Regions from separate parts of the Allobosea sp. 685 genome, predicted to be linked through region 1. Evidence: predicted binding sites of a transcription regulator. Region 1 holds the regulator's gene; the other holds the start of a gene.
What was found. Region 1 encodes HrcA, which represses chaperone genes, less so after heat shock. Its sites were predicted from a motif close to GTTAGCACTCNCNNNNNGNGAGTGCTAAC; they were not measured.
Positions count from the first base shown of each region.

Region 2: groES (co-chaperone GroES) is a predicted target of HrcA. The motif match lies at 2,176-2,204, and genes of this name have one in related genera.

Region 1 is NZ_CP134779.1:5,363,052-5,370,623, forward strand. Features, by position in the region: gene lepA (translation elongation factor 4) at 1-928, opposite strand, end outside; gene RMR04_RS26270 (YiiX/YebB-like N1pC/P60 family cysteine hydrolase) at 988-1,773, opposite strand; gene RMR04_RS26275 (helix-turn-helix domain-containing protein) at 2,000-2,575, shown strand; gene RMR04_RS26280 (GNAT family N-acetyltransferase) at 2,599-3,129, shown strand; gene RMR04_RS26285 (DUF3297 family protein) at 3,151-3,405, opposite strand; gene RMR04_RS26290 (ankyrin repeat domain-containing protein) at 3,500-4,129, opposite strand; gene hrcA (heat-inducible transcriptional repressor HrcA) at 4,173-5,258, opposite strand; gene RMR04_RS26300 (IS5 family transposase) at 5,474-6,397, shown strand; gene rph (ribonuclease PH) at 6,787-7,503, shown strand.
Region 2 is NZ_CP134779.1:4,465,149-4,472,720, forward strand. Features, by position in the region: gene RMR04_RS21990 (sensor histidine kinase) at 1-462, shown strand, start outside; gene RMR04_RS21995 (response regulator) at 472-843, opposite strand; gene RMR04_RS22000 (PaaI family thioesterase) at 996-1,472, opposite strand; gene RMR04_RS22005 (MarR family winged helix-turn-helix transcriptional regulator) at 1,598-2,053, opposite strand; gene groES (co-chaperone GroES) at 2,272-2,559, shown strand; gene groL (chaperonin GroEL) at 2,606-4,243, shown strand; gene RMR04_RS22020 (ABC transporter ATP-binding protein/permease) at 4,500-6,587, shown strand; gene RMR04_RS22025 (META domain-containing protein) at 6,850-7,329, opposite strand.

The sequences.
Region 1 (7,572 bases):
CCGCATCGACCGGGAAGATGCCGCAGAACACCACCGGCTGCACCGGCTTGAAGCCTGGCAACGGGTTCGGCGTCTGGCGCTTGTCATCGGTGATGGTGTCGCCGACCGCGGTGTCGGCGACCTCCTTGATCGAGGCGGTGAAGAAGCCGACTTCGCCGGGGCCGAGTTCCTTGACCTCGAGCATCTTGGGCTTGAACACGCCGACGCGGTCGACGCCATAAGCGGCGTTGGCGCGGATCATGCGGATCGTCATGTTCTTCTTCAGCACGCCGTCGATGACGCGCACCAGCACGACGACGCCGAGATAGGCGTCGTACCATGAATCGACCAGCAGGCATTTCAGCGGCGCTTCGAGATCGCCCTTGGGCGCCGGCAGTCTGGTGACGATCGCCTCGAGCACGCCCTCGATGTTGATGCCGGTCTTGGCCGAGATCGGCACAGCCTCGGAGGCGTCGAGCCCGATCACGTCCTCGATCTGCTGCTTGATGCGCTCGGGCTCGGCGGCAGGCAGATCGATCTTGTTCAGGACCGTGACGATCTCATGGCCCGCATCGAGCGCCTGGTAGACGTTGGCAAGCGTCTGCGCCTCGACGCCCTGCGAGGCGTCGACGACCAGGAGCGAACCTTCGCAGGCCGCCAGCGAGCGTGAGACCTCATAGGCGAAGTCGACATGGCCGGGCGTGTCCATCAGGTTCAGGATGTAATCCTTGCCATCCTGGGCGCGGTAGTCGAGCCGCACCGTCTGGGCCTTGATGGTGATGCCGCGCTCTTTCTCGATATCCATCGAGTCGAGCATCTGCTCGCTCATATCGCGCGCCGCCACCGTGCCGGTGGTCTGGATCAGCCGGTCGGCCAGCGTCGATTTGCCGTGGTCGATATGCGCCACGATCGAGAAATTGCGGATGTTGTCGAAACTGCGGGTGCTCATGGGCGCGCAATAGCAGCGATGCCGCATTGCGCCAAGGGTTTGCCGCCAAGGGTTTGCGGCTATTCCGCTGCGGCAAGTTGCTGCTGGGCCGGGCAGGGCTCCAGCGCCCAGGTCAGGGCGCGATAGTCGAAGCCGCTCTCCAGCGTCGGCTTCACGACTGCGAAATAGGGCGAGATGTCGAAATCGCGCGGCATGTAGAGCGAATGGTGCCGGATATGCAGGATCTCCTCGAAATCCTCCTCGTCCATCGCCTGCGCATATTCGACGGTCGGCAGCACGGGATAACGCGCCGCCTCAAAAGCCTGCGCGATCAGAGTGGAACAGATCGCCCGCGTCGGATCGCCCGAGCCCAGCGCGATCATGCGCCGGCGCCATGATGGCGGGGCCCAGGGGATCGGGATCAGCCAGCGCATCAGATCGAGGATGTTCTTGAGGTCATACTGGGTGCCGAGCCGCTCCAGCACATAATCGACGACAATGGCGCGGCCCTCGCGGTCAAGCGCCTGGGGACGGCAGATGCGGGTGCCGAACGCGCCGTATTTCGACAGCGGTGAGAGCACGCAGCCGACATCCATCTCGACCTCGGCCAGCACCAGCGGCTCGCCCTGCTCGCTGAACTGCCCGGTCTCCCCGACGTAAAGAGCCGCATGCGACCAGGTCGATTGCGTCAGATACTTGATCGCGGCCGAGACCTTCATGCTGCCTTCGACCAGCAGGACATCGCCCGGCCGCAACGCCGATTGCAACCGGGCCAGCGCCTTGGCGTCGACCAGGCGGGCCTCCGGCTTGCCGCGGGTGATGAATCCGACGACGGAACGCCCGAGAAATTCTAGACCGCGATTCATGGCCGCTTCCCCCGTGTCGCTTGTTTCGCGACCCGCGCCCTTCAAGAGCGTCGTTTGAGGCTCATCAAAGCGCGGATTCCTGAATCTTTCCGGAAACGCGACCTGTCGCGGCGCCCAGACTTGGAAATGTGGTGAAAGCCGAGTTCACGCCGCGTCAGAAGCAAGCGACGACGAAGGCCCGTATTTGGGCTTGACGTTCTTATATAGTAGAATAATTCTCTGTATCATGGAAATGATGGATGACCTCGAACTCGATCAGCGGCTCGGCGCGCGCATCAAGGCGCTGCGCCAGAGCCGCAGCCTGACGCTCGACATGCTGGCCGAACGCTCGGGCGTCAGCCGCGCGATGATCTCGCGGGTGGAGCGGGGCGAATCGAGCCCGACGGCCGCGCTGCTGGACCGGGTCTGCGCCGGCCTGGGAATTGTTCTCTCGGTCCTGTTTCGCGACGAGGGCCATGCCGGCCCGCTCGCGCGGCGCGCCGATCAGCCGGTCTGGACCGATCCGGCCAGCGGCTATGTCCGGCGCAACGTCTCTCCCGCAGGAACCGGCTCGGGGATCGAGATCGTCGATGTCGAGATGCCGGCGGGCGGGCGCGTCCTGCTCGACGCACCGCGCAGCGCCCATCGGCTCGACCAGCAGGTCTGGGTTCTGGCCGGCGAGATGGTGGTCACGCTTGGTGGTATCGAGCACCGGCTGGCGGCGGGAGATTGCCTGCAGATGCTGCTCGACGGGCCGATCGCCTACCACAATCCCGGCAGCGTGCCCGCCCGCTATGCCGTCGTGCTGACCACCTCCGGCTGAACGCCGCCCAAAGGATGAAGCTGATGCCGGTTGATGCCATCGTGATCGAAACGCTCACCCCGGAGGCCGCCGGCAACGCCATCCCGGCGCTGGCCGAGATCCTGCGCGACAGCGTCGCGAACGGGGCCTCTGTCGGCTTCATGGCGTGGAATACGCCGGAGGATTACCGCAGCTTCTGGACCGGGGTCATCGACGAGGTCGGCGCTGGCCGCACGGTGCTGCTGATCGCAAGGTTGGCCGGGGAGATCGTCGGCACGGCGCAGCTTCAGCTGATCGGCAAGCCCAACCAGCCGCACCGCGCCGAGATCGCCAAGGTGCTGGTGCATTCCTGCGCACGGCGTCAGGGCCTCGGCGAGACGCTGATGCGCGCGGCCGAAGATGCAGCGCGCAATGCCGGGCGCACGCTTCTGGTGCTCGACACCGACGAGGCCGGCGCGGCCCGGCGGCTCTATGGCCGGCTTGGCTGGAGCGAACTCGGCACGATTCCCCGCTTCGCCCTGATGCCGGACGGCCGCCATTGCGGCTCGACGTTTTTCTACAAGACGATAGGCTGAGCCTCTCAGGCTTAGTGGTTGTTAGGGATTCTGGGGCTCAGCCTGGCGGAAATAGGGCTCGACCTCGCCCTTGAGCTTCACCGTCATCGGATTGCCGAAGCGGTCCTTGGCATTGCCGGCGGTAAGGCGCACCCAACCCTCGCTGACGCAATACTCCTCGACATTGGTCTTATCGACGCCCTTGAAGCGCACGCCGATGTCGCGGGCAAGCAGCTCCTCATTGTAGTGGGGGCTGTTGGGGTTCGAGGAGAGACGGTCGGGGAGTGTGTCGGTCATCTGATAAAGCCTTGACGTGCAGATTTCGGGCGGCAGGAAGGCCGCGTTGGCGGCAGAGGTAGCGCGAACCGGCGGCGATGCCAAATCAAGCGGGTCAGCCACCGCCGGCCTGCTCGATAAGCGCCGCCACTGCGCGCTGGCCCCTCTGGCGAGCATGGGCGAGCGGCGACACGCCATCCTCGTCTGCGAGGCCAGGATTGGCGCCGGCATCGAGCACGAGCTTTGCCACCTGCTGATGGCGCGTGCCGCCATCGCCGAGGATCACGATTTCCAGCAGGCAGGTCCAGCCGAGATCATTGACGTGATCGAGGTCGATGCCGCTCGTCAGCAGCAGCTTCACGGCCTCGACATGGCCGCGCTCGCAGGCGGGAATCAGGGCGTTGCCACCATAGCGGTTGCGGATCGTCAGATCGGGCTTGCGCGGCAGCATCGCCGTAATGATCTCGGCACGTCCCAACGCCCCGGCCAGGAGCCAGGGCGTGTCGCGATTGGCGGCCTGCGTATTCGGGCTCGCACCCGCATCAAGCAGGGCGCGGGCGGCCCCGACATGATTGCCCGCCACCGCGAGCAGCAGGGCGCTGCGCCCCTGCGCATCCCGCGCATCGAGCGGAGCGCCTGCCGTCACCAGACGGGACACCTCGTCGGCACGCCCCGCAGCCGCAGCCTCGATCAGCGCAGGTCCTGTGGCAGGGGCAGATCTTGCGGGAGGGGCGGGACTGATCATCAGCGACACACCCAAAAGGGCCCCCAGCCAGGCGGCCGCCCCCTCACCGGCCGCCGTCGAGCAGCCGCCCGACCACCTTGGCGGTGTAATCCACCATCGGCACGATGCGGGCATAGTTCAGCCGTGTCGGGCCGATGATTCCGACGACGCCGACAATGCGCTGCTCGGCGTCGCGGAAGGGCGCTGCCACCATCGAGGAGCCCGACATCGAGAACAGCTTGTTCTCGGAGCCGATGAAGATGCGCACGCCGTCACCGGCCTCGGCCCGGGAGAGCAGATCGATGACATCGGTCTGCGTCTCGAGATCGCCGAAGAGCAGGCGGATGCGCTCAAGATCCTCCTGCGCCTTCAGATCCTCCAGCAGATTGGCCTGGCCGCGCACGATCAGATGGCGATCGCTCGAGGGACCCGACGAGGTCGCGATGCCGCTCTCGACGAGCTTGGCGGTCAGCGCATCGAGCTCGCTTTCCATCTCCGCGCGGTGCTCGGCGATCTCGCGGCGCAGATCGCCTAGCGTCTTGCCCATGATGCGGGCGTTGAGGAAATTCCCAGCCTCCGTCAGCGCCGAGGCCGGCAGGCCCGGCGGCAAGGCGAGCAGCCGGTTCTCGACCGTGCCGTCATCGGCCACCAGCACGACGAGCGCACGAGCGGGATCGAGCCGGACGAATTCGATGTGCTTGAGGCGGGCATTGGCCTTGGTGGTGACGACGACGCCGGCGCCGCGCGAGAGTCCCGAGAGCAGGGCCGAGGCCTCGGTCAGCGTCGCATCCAGCGTGCGGTTGGTGGCGGCGGCCTTCATCTGCGCTTCGATGCGGGTGCGCTCGTCGGAGGTGAGATTGCCGACCTCCATCATCGCATCGACGAAGAAGCGCAGGCCTCTTTCCGTAGGCAGGCGCCCCGCGGAGGTATGCGGCGCATAGATCAACCCGGCCAGTTCGAGATCGGTCATGACGTTGCGCACGGTCGCGGGCGACAGCGTCATCGGCAGCAGGCGGGCGATGTTGCGCGAGCCGACCGGCTCCCCGGTGGTGAGGTAGCCGTCGATGATCTGACGGAAAATCTCGCGCGAGCGCTGATCGGTCTCGATCAGGCCGCCGGGGGATTCAGGGCGCGGCGTATGGGCGCTCATTTCAGTGGAAAAATGGCTGTGACATGAGCTTATTGTCGGCTCGGACCTGCGAGGGATCAAGCGGAAACGGTAAACGAAGAGCGCGGGGAACCCTTCTCCCGAATGGATTTCTCTGCGAAAGGGCCCTGGCGTTGAGGTTTGATTGCTGATTCACTTCGCTCGGGTGCGGCGGGGTGATCGGCATGTCGGATCAGATGTCTTTGGCTGAGGCGTTTTTGGACCCACGCCTGGGTGCGAACGCGAAGCTTGCGAAGATCGATGGGCTGATCGCGTGGGATCGGCTGGCGCCCTTGGCCGGCAAGCTGCGCCAGGCTGAGACGGGCAGGCCGCCTTACGCGCCGCTTGCGATGCTCAAGGCGCTCTATCTGCAGGCGCTTTACGATTTGTCGGATCCCGGCCTGGAGGAGGCGCTGCTGGACCGGCTGTCGTTTCGACGTTTCTGCGGGTTTGCGCTCGATGGCGGCACGCCCGACGAGACGACCTTGTGCCGCTTTCGGCTGGCGGCAGCGCAGGCGGGCGTGCTCGAGGCCTGCTTTGCCGAGATCGGCGCGCAGCTCTCGGCCAAGGGTCTGATCCTGAAGAAGGGCACATTGCTCGACGCCACAATCGTTCAGGCGACGCATGCTGCCCCGTCACGCGAAGCCGGGCTGGGCAAGGGCCACCCCCGTGAACCCGGCGCCGACTGGGGCAAGAAGAACGGCAAGGCCCATTTCGGCTACAAGCTGCATGTCGGCGTCGACGAGGGCTCGGGCCTGATCCGCACGGCGCTCGTGACCTCGGCGCGGATACAGGACGTCGAGATGGCCCCAGGGCTCGTCAGCGGCGACGAGGCCGCCGTCTATGCCGATCGCGGCTATGAGAGCAAGGCCCAGCGCGCCGCCCTGAAGGCCTTGGGCATCAAGGACCGGATCATGCATCGCCGGCACAAGCACATCGCTGTCCTGCCGCGCTGGCTGCAGCGCCGCAACGCCCTGATCGCGCGCCGCCGCGCTCCCGTCGAAGCTGTCTTCAGCGCCATGAAGCGCCTCTATGGCAAAGCCCGGACGCGATGCCACTCGTTCGTCGCCAACACCGCAGACCTGATTGCCTTCGCAACCGTCTACAATCTCCGGCGCGCCACCATCATCGCAGGCGGCTGAACCAGGTCGACTGCGAGCTCTCCAAGCCAACCGCTGAAGACCGCCCGTCACAGGCGAACAATCCGCCGTCAAAATATCAGTCCTCAGCCGCGTTTCGCAGAGGAATCCGAATGGGAGAAGGGCAGGGATGAGGGCCCGCCGCTGATTGCCAGGGCGCAGCGGGGCCGTTGCGTCGTCTGGTTGACCCGCACACCCTCATCCGACCCTCCGAGCCACCTTCTCCGGCCCATCTCGGGCTTGCCCGAGATGGGCAACCAAAGTGTCAAAGTCGGCAACAGCCGATTTTGATGCGGGAGAAGGAAGGGACGTCGCGAAACCCGGCTCCCAACCTTGCCGCCCCCGGCTCAACCGCTTACAAGCCGCCAACTTCGAACAATCAGGATGCTCCCATGCGACCCTCCAAACGCGCGGCCGATGAAATGCGCAAGGTCACGCTCGAACGCGGTGTGGTGCGCTATGCCGAGGGCTCCTGCATGGTGAGCTTCGGCGAGACCCGGGTGCTCTGCGCCGCGACGGTGGAAGAAAAGGGCCCGCCCTGGCTGCGCGGCACCGGCAAGGGCTGGGTCACCGCCGAATATGCGATGCTGCCGCGCGCGACGCATGAGCGCAATCGCCGTGAGGTCACCTCCGGCAAGCCCTCCGGCCGCACACAGGAAATCCAGCGGCTGGTCGGGCGCTCGCTTCGCGCCGTGGTCGACCTGACCGCGATCGGCGAGCGCCAGATCGTGGTCGATTGCGACGTGCTCCAGGCTGATGGCGGCACCCGCACGGCCTCGATCACCGGGGCATGGGTCGCGCTGCATGACGCGCTGAAATGGATGGAGGGTCGCTCCATGCTGAAGGGCTCCAACCCGCTCAAGGACCATGTCGCGGCGATTTCCTGCGGCATCGTCGCCGGCAATCCGGTGCTCGACCTCGACTATATCGAGGATTCCGGCGCGCAGACCGATGCGAATTTCGTCATCACCGGCGGCGGTGGCCTTGTCGAAGTGCAGGGAACGGCCGAAGGCGCGCCGTTCTCGGAGGAGGAGCTCCTGGCCCTGCTCAAGCTCGCCAAGGGCGGCGTGAGCAAGCTTGTCGCGCTGCAGAAGGCGGCGGTGGCCTGACGGGACCCTCGACGCTTATGCTCGGAACCACAACGTCATCCCGGACGCAGCCCTCGGGTCCGATCTTCG
Region 2 (7,572 bases), 900 kb from region 1:
GGCCGGGCTCATGACCTGGTTCGCCCCCTGCCTGGGCATCAGGGAGCGGCAGCGCTTCTGGGCGACCTGCTCTCGATCCTGCTTTCGCCTTACGAGGACATGGGGGCCTTCAGCGGGCGCATTCGTGTCGCCGTTCCTCGCATGGGGGTCAGCGAGGGAGCCGCCACGACCTTGTCCCTGATCATCCATGAGCTGGCGACAAACTCGCTTAAATACGGCGCGCTTTCAGCCGATACGGGTACGCTCGACGTTTCAGGCACTTCCGACGACGACGAAACCACGATCATCTGGACGGAACGGGGCGGGCCTTCCGTCGAGCCTCCCAATGGAGCCGGCGGGTACGGCAGCAAGCTCGTCATTCGAAGCATATCGAGCCAGCTCGGCGGTTCCATAAGCTATGACTGGTCGACTGAGGGGGTCATCGTGACGCTCAAGATGGGAACGACCAAACTCGCAAAATAAGCCGTGTTTCTACTTGATGCCCGCCAGAACCTCCAATATCTGCGCCGCCCGATAGGGTTTTTGCAGGAACACGGTGTCTTGAGGCATATCGGCAGGCGCAGGCTGCGGGCGTCCTGATGCGACGATCAGGACGATAGGTGGCCAGCGTTGCCGAATTGCGTGGACCAGCTTCAGGCCGTCCATGGATCCGGGCATCTCGATATCGGTGAAGACAACCCGGATGTCCGAGCGGGTTTCCAATAGGATGACGGCCTCATCGGCGCCAATCGCCTCGATGACCTCGTAGCCCCCGTCTTCGATCATCGCGACAGCATCCATGCGGATCAGGGTGTCATCTTCGACGACAAGGACGACGGGGGTGGAGACGACGGGGGTGGACATGGCAGCTCCAGGTTGCCTTCCCCCAACCGCCCTGGAGCCGGATAGTTGCGTCGGTTCGCGATGAAACTGATCGCCGATGCTCACCCCGCCGCTTCGACGCAGAAGGCATGCCTTTTCCGGCCCAGCCACGATGCGGCAGCTAGGCGAGCTTGCTAGAGCGTTTTCGCCGGAAAGATCAGGCAGGTCTCGGTGCCGTGCGCGAGCAGCTTGCCGCGCTCGTCGACGAGGCGGCCTTCGGTCGTCGCGACTGTGCCGCCGCGATGGATCAGCTTGCCCTCGCAGCGCACCGTGCCGCTATCGGGCATGACCGGTCGGACATAGTTGAGCTTCATCTCCAGCGTCGTATAGCCCTCGCCCGCCTTCAGCGTGGTGTGCGCGGCGCAGGCCATGGCGGAATCGAGGATCGTCGCCGTCCAGCCGCCATGGATCGTGCCGAGCGGATTGAAGAAGCGCATTGAGGGCTTGCCGACGAAGACGACGCGCCCCTCCTCGACCTCGACGAGATCGAGATCCATCGCATCCGCGAAGGGCGGGCCGGGATGGCGACCCTCGACCATGCCGCGCAGGAAGCTGAGGCCATCCTCGGCCAGCAGGACCTCACGGGAAACGACACCGACCTCGCGCGCCATCACTGTCTCTCACTTAGAGGTTGAGAGCATTGCTTCTGCAAAAAACCGGTACCCATTTTTCGCGCAAGGCTCTTATCGTGCAGGTACACGTTAAGTGCCGAGAAGGCTGCCGGTCAAGCCTCGCCTCAGTCCGCCAGGCGTGCCACGCGGCGCAACGCCTTCAGCCCCTCGCGGGTTTCGCTCCAGCGCTCCTTGCCGAGACCGCCCTCGATCCGCTCCTGAGCCTGATGCCAATAGGGAATGGCGGCCTCGATCGCCGCCCTGCCCTTTTCGGTGACGGCATAGACCGAGGCGCGGCCCTTGCACGCGACGGGAACGATCAGCGCCTCGGCCGCCAGCAATTGCAGATTGCGGGTCAGCGAGGTGCGCTCCAGGGCGAAGCGCTCGGCCAATTCGGTGACGGAGCGCCAGGCCCCGGTGCTGAGCGCCGAGAGCAGCACGAACTGCGTGATCTTCAACCCGCTCGGGCGCATCGCCTCGTCATAGGCTCGCGTCACCGCCCGCGCCGTCATGCGCACATGCAGCGCCACGCAGGAGCGGGCGATATCGTCGAGCCGGGGATCGGGCACAGCTGTCGTCATTTCGCCATGCTAGCGTGTTCATTCGGCTTTGGCAGCAAGCCCCCGGCGCCATCTCCGGATTCACTTTATCGCCGGATGATTTCTTGACTCTCCGGGGGGACGCGCCTATCTCCCCGCCATCGGTTAGCACTCGACGATTGAGACTGCTAACAGATGCCCATCGCGGGTTCGCCATCGAGCGCCCGCATCGAAATTAGATCCAAGAGGAAGACAGAACCATGAAGTTCCGTCCGCTGCATGACCGCGTTGTGGTCCGTCGCCTTGATGGCGAAGAGAAGACCAAGGGTGGCATCATCATCCCCGATACCGCCAAGGAAAAGCCCCAAGAGGGCGAAGTCATCGCCGTCGGCCCCGGTGGCCGCGACGAAGCCGGCAAGCTGACCCCGCTGGACGTCAAGAAGGGCGATCGCGTCCTGTTCGGCAAGTGGTCGGGCACCGAGGTCAAGATCGATGGCCAGGATCTCCTGATCATGAAGGAATCCGACGTCATGGGCGTGATCGGCTGATCGCCTCGAGACCGCCTTTCCCGACATTTCAAAAGGAGTAGCTCTCATGGCTGCTAAAGACGTCAAGTTCTCTACCGATGCCCGCGACCGGATGCTGCGCGGCGTCGAAATCCTCAACAACGCCGTCAAGGTCACGCTCGGTCCCAAGGGCCGTAACGTCGTGATCGACAAGTCGTTCGGCGCCCCGCGCATCACCAAGGACGGTGTCACCGTCGCCAAGGAGATCGAGCTCGCCGACAAGTTCGAGAACATGGGCGCCCAGATGGTGCGCGAAGTGGCCTCGAAGCAGAACGACGCCGCCGGCGACGGCACCACGACCGCCACCGTTCTGGCCGCCGCCATCATGCGCGAAGGCCTGAAGTCGGTTGCCGCCGGCATGAACCCGATGGATCTGAAGCGCGGCATCGACCTGGCCGTCGAGGCCATCGTCGCCGACCTCAAGAAGAACTCCAAGAAGGTCACGACCAACGCGGAAGTCGCGCAGGTCGGCACCATCTCGGCGAACGGCGACGAGTCGGTCGGCAAGATGATCGCCACCGCCATGCAGAAGGTCGGCAACGAGGGTGTCATCACCGTCGAGGAAGCCAAGACCGCCGAGACCGAGCTCGACGTCGTCGAGGGCATGCAGTTCGACCGTGGCTATCTCTCGCCCTACTTCATCACCAATGCCGAGAAGATGGTCGCTGAGCTCGAGGATCCCTACATCCTCATCTTCGAGAAGAAGCTGTCCTCGCTCCAGGCGATGCTGCCGATCCTCGAGGCCGTCGTTCAGACCGGCAAGCCGCTGCTGATCATCGCCGAGGACGTCGAGGGCGAGGCTCTGGCCACGCTCGTCGTCAACAAGCTCCGTGGCGGCCTGAAGGTCGCGGCCGTCAAGGCTCCGGGCTTCGGCGATCGCCGCAAGGCGATGCTTGAGGACCTCTCGATCCTGACCGCCGGTCAGATGATCTCGGAAGACCTCGGCATCAAGCTCGAGACCGTGACGCTCGCCATGCTCGGACGCGCCAAGAAGGTGCGCATCGAGAAGGAGAACACCACGATCATCGACGGCGCCGGCAAGAAGAAGGACATCGAGGGCCGCGTCGCGCAGATCAAGGCGCAGATCGAGGAGACCACCTCGGACTACGACCGTGAGAAGCTCCAGGAGCGTCTGGCCAAGCTCGCTGGCGGCGTCGCGGTGATCCGCGTCGGCGGCGCGACCGAAGTCGAAGTCAAGGAGAAGAAGGACCGCGTCGACGACGCCCTGAACGCGACCCGCGCGGCCGTGGAAGAAGGCGTTCTTCCGGGTGGTGGCGTCGCTCTCCTGCGCGCTCTGTCGACCGTCAAGGCGATCAAGACCCAGAACGACGACCAGAAGACCGGCGTCGAGATCGTCCGCAAGGCGATCATGGCCCCGGCCAAGCAGATCGTCGACAACGCTGGCGATGACGGCGCGGTCGTGGTCGGCAAGCTGCTCGAGTCCAAGGAATACGCCTTCGGCTACAACGCCCAGACCGGCGTCTACGGCGATCTGGTCAAGGCCGGCATCATCGACCCGACCAAGGTCGTGCGCACGGCGATCCAGGACGCGGCTTCGATCGCAGGCCTGCTGATCACCACCGAGGCGATGATCGCCGAGCTGCCGAAGAAGGACTCCCCGATGCCCCCGATGGGCGGCGGCGGCATGGGCGGCATGGATTTCTGAGGAAATCCAAACGCCCATCTTCCAAGGGTTCTGGAACCGGGCATGCCCGGTTCCAGTGGCGGCATGGATTTCTGATCCAAGCCTCCATCCAACTGTTAATGGGAAAGGCCCGGCGCAAGCCGGGCCTTTTTCATGTCCGGTCGATGACAATTTGCTCATCTCGACGCGCCGCCATTGAACGGCCGCATCCTCTGCGACATGGTCAGAATCGCGATGGCATCTCGTCATCCCCGCCATTTCCGCAGGATCCTTGCCCATGCGCCCTTTGAGCATCGCCGTCGCCGTGCTTGCCGTGATCGCCCTCGTCGTGGGCCAGCAGAGCGGCAGCGCCGGAGCCATCGGGATGGGCGTCATCGGCCTGCTGCTTGCCGCGGCGACATGGCGGGCCGTCGCGATCGCGACCTTCCTCAGGATCTTCTCGATCATCTTCGGCGTCGAGTATGTGCTCACCGGCGCCGCCTTCCTGGTCGCCCAATCCGGCGCCTGGCCCGAGGCCTGGCAGGCGCTCGTGCCGCCCGCCAGCCTGACGATCACGATCGCGGTCTTCGGCCTGGTGGTCTATGCGATCTCCTTCGTCCCCGGCATCGCGCGCATCGCCAGGCTGGCCTCGCCCTATTTCGAGGCTCCGGAGCGAACCACGGGACATCTATGGCCCTTGAAGCCCTTTCAGATCGGCAGCGGGCGCCTCGGCACGTTCCTGCTGGTTTTCCTGGTCGTCCTCAATCAGTTGCAGGTCGCGATCTCGCTCAGGCTGTCCTTCTTCAACCGCGATTTCTACAACGCGATCCAGGAGAAGGACGCGGCGAGCTTCTGGTACCAGCTCATCTTCGTCTTCAGTGTCTGGGCGGCGATATCGGTCGTCTCCAACCTGATCGAAATGGTCGCCAACTATACGCTGCTGATCCGCTGGCGGCGCTGGATGGCGGAAAAATTCAGCAGCGCCTGGCTCGGCAATTCCAATCACTACAGGGTCTCGCTCGCCGGGAGCGCCGACAACCCCGACCAGCGCATCGCCGAAGACACGCGCGCCTTCGTCAACAACACCTATAATTTCGCGCTGCCCCTGCTCACGCAGGTCTCCACGCTCGTCTCCTTCTCGATCATCCTGTGGTCGATCCCGGTCGCGAGCGTCCTGCCCGGCACGGACATCACCATCCCCGGCTTCATCTTCTGGATGGCGCTGATCTATTCCATCGCCGCGACCTGGATCGCCCATCGGATCGGAAAGCCGCTGATCGGGCTCGAATTCGAACAGGAGAAGCGCGAGGCGACCTTCCGCTTCTCGCTGGCGCGGCTGCGCGAATATTCCGAGCAGATCGCGCTCATGCGCGGTGAGGATGCCGAGCAGAAGCATCTGAGCGAACGCTTCGGCGATATCGTCACCAATTTCTACAGGCTCGTCTGGGCGCGCGTTCGGCTGACCACCTTCACGCTCTCCTTCGGCCAGGCCAACGTCGTCGTGCCCTATATCCTGCTCGCACCGCATTATTTCTCGGGCAAGATCACGCTCGGCATCATGACGCAGGTCGCCTCAGCCTTCGACCGGGTCCAGACCGCGATGTCCTTCTTCATCGACCGGTATCAGTCGATCGCCTCCTATGTCGCCTCGATCAACCGCCTCACCACCTTCGAGGCCGCGATCGCGCAGGCGGCCAGCGCCAGCGATAAGGGCATCCATAACGTATCCGCCAAGGGCGAGGCGGTGCATCTCGACGAGGCCACGCTCAGCCTGCCCAACGGCCAGCCGATCGTGCGCGTGCACGACCTCGACCTCGGCGCAGGCCGGCGGACACTGGTCATCGGCCCGTCGGGCTCGGGCAAATCGACGCTGTTTCGCGCCATTGCCGGGATCTGGCCCTTCGGCCAGGGCAAGGTCGGCATCCCGACCGGGGCCGAGATCATGCTGCTGCCGCAGCGGCCCTATCTGCCCCAGGGCAGCCTGCGCGCGGCGCTGGCCTATCCCGCGCCGGTGAATACCTATGGCGAGGCCGAGATCAAGGCGGCAATGCATCTGACCAAGCTCGACCATCTCTCCGAGCGGCTCGACGAGGTCGATCTCTGGGGCCAACGTCTTTCCGGCGGCGAGCAGCAGCGCCTCGCCGTGGCGCGCGCCCTGCTGGCGAAGCCCGACTGGCTCTTCCTGGATGAGGCGACGGCCTCGCTCGACGAGAAGCTGGAGGGCGAGATCTATGCCGCGCTCGAGCAGGCGCTGCCGCAGACCAGGATCGTCTCGATCGGCCACCGCTCGACGCTGCGGGCGATGCACGATGCGATCGTGATCATGCAGCCGAACGAGGACGGCACCTTCAGCCCCAAGGCGGAAAACCGGGAGCTGGTCGGTTAGGGCAGGCTGTTTGTGCCCGGAAACACGCCGTCATTCCGGGACATGGCGCAGCCATGGACCCGGCCCCATGACCACGAGGCGTCTCCAGTTCGTCATGCTCGCCCTTGTGGCGAGCATCCACGTCTTGAACATAGGCCTCGACCAGCGAAGACGTGGATGGCCGGGACAAGCCCGACCATGACGGATAGCGGGGCGTCCATGAGTTCCGGGCTCAGGCCTGCGCCTGCCCCGGAACAACGCTGCAGATCGTAGCAGCCCGCGCTCAGAGACCGCGGTCGAAGCGCACTTCGCCGGCCGCACCCTGGACGACCAGCTTGCCGTCGACGAGGTCCCACTTGCGGGCCGCGCGCAGCGCGGTGAGATAGGCGCGCTCGAAATCGAGCAGGCCCTTGTCGCAGGTCCGCTTGGTCAAGGCGATCGGCCCGACCGCGAGGCCCTGCTGGCGCAGCGGATAAGCGGTGGCCGAGAAGGTGTTGCAGCCGCCAAAGCCCGTGCCGCGCAGATTGGCGTCGATCAGGAAGGTGGCGCGGCGGTCGGAGATCGGCTTGCCGTTCAGCGAGCTCGCGGCCCAGGAGGCGCCGACCGGATAGGTCTTCTCCTGCTCGGCCGGCGGAATCTGCTGCTGTTGCTCCTGGGGCGCGCCCCGGCTGCGACGCTGGGCCTCGGCAGGCCCCGCCATAAGCGAAGCCATCGGCACGAGCGCGGCGAGAAGGGCGGCATAGCCAAGGCGTCGGTTCGTCATTCTATCACCCGCAGTCATGCCCGCGACGATAGCGCGCGAGCTCTCCCTGTTGAAAGCGCGTAACGGCGTATTGTTCCGGGATCAATCAGGAAGGTGAGCCATGGACCCGAATTGCGGGATTTATGGGGCCTGAGAGACTGTTTGATAATTCGAGGCCTCATCCTGAGGAGCCGCGAAGCGGCGTCTCGAAGGATGCTCCAGATGGTTCGGGAGCCTCCTGGAACATCCTTCGAGACGCCATTC